2 regions of the Agromyces badenianii genome follow, and region 1 is predicted to be linked to the other one. Evidence: predicted binding sites of a transcription regulator. Region 1 holds the regulator's gene; the other holds the start of a gene.
The links. Region 1 encodes HspR, which represses chaperone genes until heat shock. Its sites were predicted from a motif close to AAGTTGAGTCNNNNNGACTCAACTT; they were not measured.
Positions count from the first base shown of each region.

Region 2: DCE93_RS02870 (ATP-dependent Clp protease ATP-binding subunit) is a predicted target of HspR. The motif match lies at 1,993-2,017, and genes of this name have one in related genera.

Region 1 is NZ_CP028913.1:2,958,750-2,962,155, reverse strand. Features, by position in the region: gene DCE93_RS13935 (nucleotide exchange factor GrpE) at 1-544, shown strand, start outside; gene DCE93_RS13930 (DnaJ C-terminal domain-containing protein) at 654-1,649, shown strand; gene DCE93_RS13925 (heat shock protein transcriptional repressor HspR) at 1,659-2,075, shown strand; gene DCE93_RS13920 (hypothetical protein) at 2,096-2,761, opposite strand; gene DCE93_RS13915 (class I SAM-dependent methyltransferase) at 2,920-3,406, shown strand, end outside.
Region 2 is NZ_CP028913.1:602,053-605,458, reverse strand. Features, by position in the region: gene DCE93_RS02870 (ATP-dependent Clp protease ATP-binding subunit) at 1-1,980, opposite strand, end outside; gene DCE93_RS14405 (hypothetical protein) at 2,192-3,184, shown strand; gene DCE93_RS02855 (hypothetical protein) at 3,231-3,406, shown strand, end outside.

The DNA of each region.
Region 1 (3,406 bases):
GGGCGCCGAGGCCGAAGGGGCACCCGAGCAGGGTGCCCCCGAGGCAGCGGATGCCGCGGCATCCCTTGCCGGCGACGAGGAGCTCACGGTCGACGACATCCTGAACGCGGCGAACGCCGAAGTGCAGGAGCCGAGCGACGAGCACCTCGCCGACCTCAAGCGCGTCACAGCGGAGTACGCCAACTACCGCAAGCGCACCGAGGCGAACCGCGAGGCCGAGCGCGAGCGCGCCGTCGGCGCGGCCGTGGCCGCGCTGCTGCCCGTGCTCGACGACCTCGACCGGGCCGAGAAGCACGGCGATCTCGAGAGCGATGCACCGTTCGCGACGATCGCGGCGAAGCTGCGCGGTGCGGTTGAGAAGCTCGGCCTCACCCCGTTCGGCGAGGTGGGCGAGGTCTTCGACCCGCAGCGGCACGAGGCGATCTTCCAGCAGCCCGCAGACGACGTCGAGACCGACACGGTCGCCGATGTCGTCGAGACCGGGTACACCCTCGGCGGCACGCTGCTTCGTGCGGCGAAGGTCGTCGTGAAGACCCCGCAGTAACCGGCTCGGCCGGCCGCGGCATCCCTTCGGCGGATGTCGCGGCCCGGCCGTCACGGTCATCCGACAGACTCAAGACAGATTTCAGACAGACTCGAGAGAGGAGGTGCCAGTGGCCAGTCAGGATTGGTTCGACAAGGACTTCTACAAGGTGCTCGGCGTCTCCAAAGACGTGAGCGACGCGGAACTCAAGAAGACGTACCGCAAGCTCGCCCGCAAGTACCACCCCGACTCCAACCCCGGTGACGCTGCCGCCGAGGCGAAGTTCAAGGAGATCAGCGAAGCGCACTCCGTGCTCTCCGATCCCGAGCAGCGCAAGGAGTACGACGCCGTGCGCGCGATGGGCTCGGGCGCACGCTTCACCGCGCCCGGCAGTGCCGGCGGCGCCGGCGGCTTCGAAGACGTCTTCGGCGGCATGTTCGGCCAGGGCGGCGGCGGGCGCAGCCAGTCGTACACCTTCCAGCAGGGCGGCGACTACGACGACCTGCTCGGCGGCCTCTTCGGCGGCGGCCGGTTCGGCCAGACGACCGGCGGCTACCGCGGCACCGGCGGCCCCACCAAGGGTCGGGATGTCTCGGCGTCGACGACGCTCGACTTCGTCACCGCGACCAAGGGCGACCAGATCACCCTGCAGACCTCCGAGGGCAAGCCGATCACCGTGCGCATCCCGGCGGGCGTCGCCGATGGGCAGAAGATCCGCCTGCGCGGCAAGGGCCACCCCTCGCCCGACGGCGGCGAGCCCGGCGACATCGTGCTCACCGTGACCGTGCGCAAGCATCCCGTCTTCGAGCGCGACGGCCTGAACCTGCGGGTCAACGTGCCCGTCACGTTCGCCGAGGCCGCGCTCGGCACCACGATCCAGGTGCCGACCCTCGGCGGAGACCCCGTGAAGGTGCGCGTCGCACCCGGCACCCCGAGCGGCCGTGTGCTGCGCGTGAAGGGTCGCGGCGTCGAGACGTCGAAGGGCACCGGAGACCTGCTCGCCATCGTGCAGGTGGCCGTGCCGTCGCACCTCTCGAAAGAGGCGAAGGAGAAGCTCGAGGAGTTCGCGGCGCTGCTGCCCGACGAGAACCCGCGCGACGAGCTGCTTGCGAAGTCGAGGGGCTAGGCGGCGCAGATGAACGAGATGAGTCCGCTCTTCGTCATCTCCGTCGCCGCCGAGCTCGCGGGGATGCACCCGCAGACGCTGCGCCAGTACGACCGGCTCGGGCTGGTGTCACCCACCCGCACCGCCGGCAAGTCGCGGCGCTACTCGATGCGCGACGTCGCGCAGCTGCGTGAGATCGCCCAGCTCTCGAGCGACGGGGTGAGCCTCGAAGGCATCCGTCGGGTGCTCGGGCTCGAAGACGAGGTCAGCGTGCTTCGCGCCCGCGTGCGCGAACTCGAAGCCGCACTCGCCGACGAGATGCTGAATCGCCCCGGCCGCCGCGTCTTCGCCGCCGGGTCGGCGGGCGAGGTCATCTCGCTTCGCACGGGCACCCGCGCGCGCCGTGAGAACGCCGTCGTCGTCTGGCGCCCCCTCGAGCGGGAGTGACGGCCGAGCTGCGAGCGGCGTCAGCGACCCCACGCTGAGGCCGGCGCCTCGATGACGTCGTACGGGCGCGAACTCCAGTGGGTGCCGTAGCCGTAGTGGCTCGACGCCCACGCCGAGGCCCAGATCGCCTGCGCCGTCGCGTCGGCCGAATCGCCGCGGGCGAGCGCCGCATCCACCGCCGGATAGCGCCCCGACTGCAGGTTCTCGGCCGCGTAGAAGGCGGCTTCGATGAGGGTCGGGTAGCTGCCGAGTCCCGAGCCGCCGCCGGAGCCCTGCCCGTTGTTCAGCGGGTTGTTGCGGTTCCACCAGTTGTCGGCGCCGTTCTCCTGGCGCATCCACCGCAGCATGAAGGTGATGTTCTCCTCGGTCACCGGCCAGTCGCCCTCGATGAGCACGAGCTTGGCCCAGTCGACGTTCGTGCCGCCGGCGACGAGGGTCTGCTCGCCGGTCGTCGCGACATACGACTCGTGCGAGACCGCCGGGGCGGCGACATCCGCCGCGACACTGAGGGCCTGCACCTCGCCGACGTGCGGCGCATCGGCCGCCGCGAGCGGCAGCGCCGCGCCCGACGGGGGCAGCGGAACCACGGCGAGACCCGCGAGGAGCGCGATGACCGAGAGCACCGCGGCGACAGCGAGGGAGTGCCGGGGCGAGCGCGACGGGGCGCTGCGCGGGGTACGCGTCACGGGCGTCGCGACTCCGTGTCGCGCCGCCGCCCGTCCCCCTGGCTGTGCGTGCTGCATGCGGCACCGAGGGTAGCAAACCCCGCCAGGAGTCGCATCCAGGAATCCGGCTGTGATCAGGAGCGCCGGTTCGAGCGCCCGTGCCCGCGTAGCCTTGGGGCATGACCCTCGACCTCGGCGCCCTGCGTCGCCACCCCGACGTCGAGGGGCCCGGGCTCGAGGCATCGGATGCCGCGGACCGGCTGATCCTCGACGAGGCCGCCGCGCTCATCGGCGAGGCCCGACCGGGCGAGATCGTCGTCGTCGACGACTCCTACGGGGCGCTCGCGCTCGCCGCGGCCGATGCCGGCGCACGGGGCATCCGCGTGCACCAGGACCTCATCACCGGTGAGCGCGCGCTCGCCGAGAACGCGGGCCGGCAGGGCCCCGCGGCGGCCGTCTCGTCGATGCCGCTCGGCGGCGAACTCTTCGACGGGGCACGGCTCGTGCTGCTGCGCCTGCCGCGCTCGCTCGACCGGCTCGACGAGGTGTCGGCGCTCATCGCGGCGCACGCGCGGCCCGATGTCGTGGTGGTCGGCGGCGGCCGCCTCAAGCACATGTCGCCCGCGATGAACGAGGTGCTGCGCCGCCGCTTCGAGCGACTCGACG
Region 2 (3,406 bases), 700 kb from region 1:
GATCGAGTACGGGTTGCGCCGCACGCGCTCGGTGAGCTGCCCGGCCTCGTCGTACCCGACATAGCCGGGAGGGGCGCCGACGAGTCGCGACACCGTGTGCCGCTCGCCGAACTCACTCATGTCGAAGCGCACAATCGCCTGCTCGTCGTCGAAGAGCGACGACGCCAGCGCACGCGCCAGCTCGGTCTTGCCGACTCCCGTCGGCCCGAGGAACAGGAACGACCCGACCGGGCGCTTGGAGTCGCCCATGCCGGTGCGGCTGCGGCGCACGGCCTTGGCGACCGCGGTGACCGCGTCGTCTTGGCCGATGACGCGCGCGTGCAGCTCGCCCTCGAGGTCGCCGAGGCGCTCGCGCTCGCTCTCGGTGAGGCGGTTCACCGGAATGCCGGTGGCCCGCGAGATCACCGCGGCGATCTCGGCCTCGTCGATCACGGTCGAACGCTCGGCACCGTCAGAGCCGAGCCCAGCGGATGCCGCGGCGCGCCCCTTCGCGGTGGCCGCATGCAGACGAGCCTGCACCTTCGAGATCTCGTCGCGAATGCGCGACGCCTCCTCGTAGTGCTCGGCGCTCACGGCGGCGTTCTTGTCGGCTTCGAGGTCGGCGAGTCGCGCGATGAGCGCGGAGACATCCGTCTTCATGCCGAGCTTCAGGCGCAGACGCGCGCCTGCCTGGTCGATGAGATCGATGGCCTTGTCGGGCAGCACCCGGTCGGTGAGGTAGCGGGCGCTCAGCTCGACGGAGGCGCGCAGCGCGGCATCCGTGTACTGCACGCCGTGGTGCTCCTCGTAGGCCGGCTTCAGCCCGTGCAGAATCAGCACGGCGTCTTCGATGGAGGGCTCCCCCACGCGCACCGGCTGGAACCGGCGCTCGAGGGCCGGATCCTTCTCGATGACGCGGTACTCCTTGAGTGTGGTCGCGCCCACGAGGTGCAGCTCGCCGCGCGCGAGGCGCGGCTTCAAGATGTTGCCCGCGTCGGTGCCGCCGTCGCCCGAGCCGCCGGCACCGACCACGGTGTGGATCTCATCGATGAAGATGATGAGCTCGCCCTTGTGTGCGGCGATCTCCTCCATGGTCTTGGTGAGGCGCTCCTCGAAGTCGCCGCGATAGCGGGTGCCCGCGAGCATGCCGGGCAGGTCGAGCGAGATGACGCGCTTGTCGAGCAGGGCCTCGGGCACCGACTCCTCGACGATCGCGCGGGCGAGGCCCTCGACGATCGCCGTCTTGCCGACGCCGGCCTCGCCGATCAGCACCGGGTTGTTCTTCGTGCGGCGGCTGAGGATCTCGATGGTCTGCTCGATCTCGTCGGCACGGCCGATCACGGGGTCGAGCTCGCCGTCGGCGGCGAGCTGCGTGAGGTCGGTGCCGAACTTGTCGAGCATGGGGGTGTCGGATGCCCCGGCGCCCGTCATGCCCGAGGCATCCGTGTCGCCATCGGCACCCGGCATGCCGGCCTCGACCGTCTCGCGAATGCTCTGCGTGAGGGCCTCGGCGGTGACACCGGCGCGCGCGAGCACTTGGCCGGCGGGGGCGTCTTGCCCCAGCACGAGCGCGAAGAAGAGGTGCTCAGGGTCGATGTAGGTCGAGCCGGCCGAGCGTGCGACCTGGTAGCTGTGGAACAGCGCACGGGAGGCGCTCGGGGTGATCGTGGCCGCGTTGATGTCGGCAGCATCGGATGCCGCGGGCAGGCGCGCCTCGGTCGCGGTGATGAGCCGCTCGGGGGCGACGCCGATGCGGGCGATCGCCTGCTTGACGCTCTCGTCTTCGACGATCACGCGCAGGATGTGCAGGGCGTCGAGCTCGGTCTGGCCGCGCTCGAGCGCGAAGCGTCCTGCTTGACGCAGGATGCCTTGTGTGCGGGCGGTCAGGAACCGGCTGAGGTCGATCGACCGAGCCTGACGCGCCTGCTCACCCGCGAGATAGCGGGCGAGAAACTCGTCGAACGAGCTCGCGCCGGCTTCGGGGTTGAAGTCTTCGGGCACCAATCCTCCTGGAACTTGAGTGGGGTACGCTCAAGTTCAACGCAGAGGGGGCGTGGGTATTCCCCACCTGTCGCAGCCGGGCCCGGCGAGACCGGGCGGTGGGCGAGCGTGCGCAGGAAGGTAAGACACGCATTGGGCGACCGACTGTGCCTACACAGAATCGAGCACCGCGAGCAATAGCATGAGCCTCGCTCAAAGAGAGGTAAACCCTATGGCGATCATCAGCAAGACCGTACGCTTCTACGACGCGGTGCTCATCGACAGCAAAGACGCCCGCAAGAGCGTGGAACCAGATTTCTGGACGACCGTCATTGACGTCTTCGCTAACTGGGACCTTAAAGCACGTAGTGGCAGGGTCTTTGAGGTCGACTATTTCGGGCGTTCCGTTTCTCCGAAGCAGCCGCCCCTTCCGCACCTTCAGGTCGAGCGAATTCGCGACCTCGCAGAACAACTCAATCGGTCAAACGTTGCCAACGGTGACGTCGAACCCCTGGACTTTGACGATCCGGACGATCGGGTCTCTGAGCCTACCTACATCGTCCCATTCGGTACTCACGGCCGCGTTGCAGTGATGAGCCCTGCAGTGCAGGGAACTCGGTCCGAGACTCTCTCCCGCTGGCTCACGCTCGTGCTGGGCCTCGTCCCGCAGGGCTACTCCCTGGAACTCGTTCCGGTGGTCGATCCCGACGTTCTCCAGAAGATCATGAATGCCGAGGGCGCTGTCATGCTTGAGGTTCATGTAGATGCTGGCGTGCATGTTCCATCCACCGGTGGCGGAGATGTCGGCGACGCGTTCCGAAGTGCTCAACACCATTCTCTCGACGAGGCGCGGATGGTCTTTAGATGGTCTCTCGATCGTTCCGGGGGAACAGAGTCAGTCCGGGATGCGCTGCGGAAAGGCGCTTTGTGGGTGGTCCGAAATACGTTCAGCTCGAATGCGAAGGTCAAACTCGCAGACGTGGACGATGATGGCCGCCTCGTGCGCGACGAGGTGCGGAGCATCTTCAGGGATCGCATCACAAAAAACGTGACGTTCCAAACTGTGTCAGGGCAGCGCGCAACCGATGAGGCCATTCTGGCTGCGGTGGGCGACGCGATTCGAGACTTTAGCAAGGGTGGCCCGACAATCGGATTGCAAGCCGCTGGCACGGTCGGTACTGCGAAGGTCTTGCTGGGGGCGGGCGGCGACGGCGATGGAAGTTAATGTCGTTGGGCCGGCGTAGCGTCATTCTCTTCAGAGGGAGAGGGCAATGAAAGCACTGAAGAGAGTCGGCGGTTTGTTCGCCAACTATCCACTGTTCGTTAGCTTGCTCATCCTTGCTGCCGTGGTGGCCCATTTCCTTGTCTCGCAACGGTGGCCGGTGGTGAACGTCGCCGCCGCGTTGGCAAATACAGAGGCCGGTGACGCGCAGGACACGCTCACGTC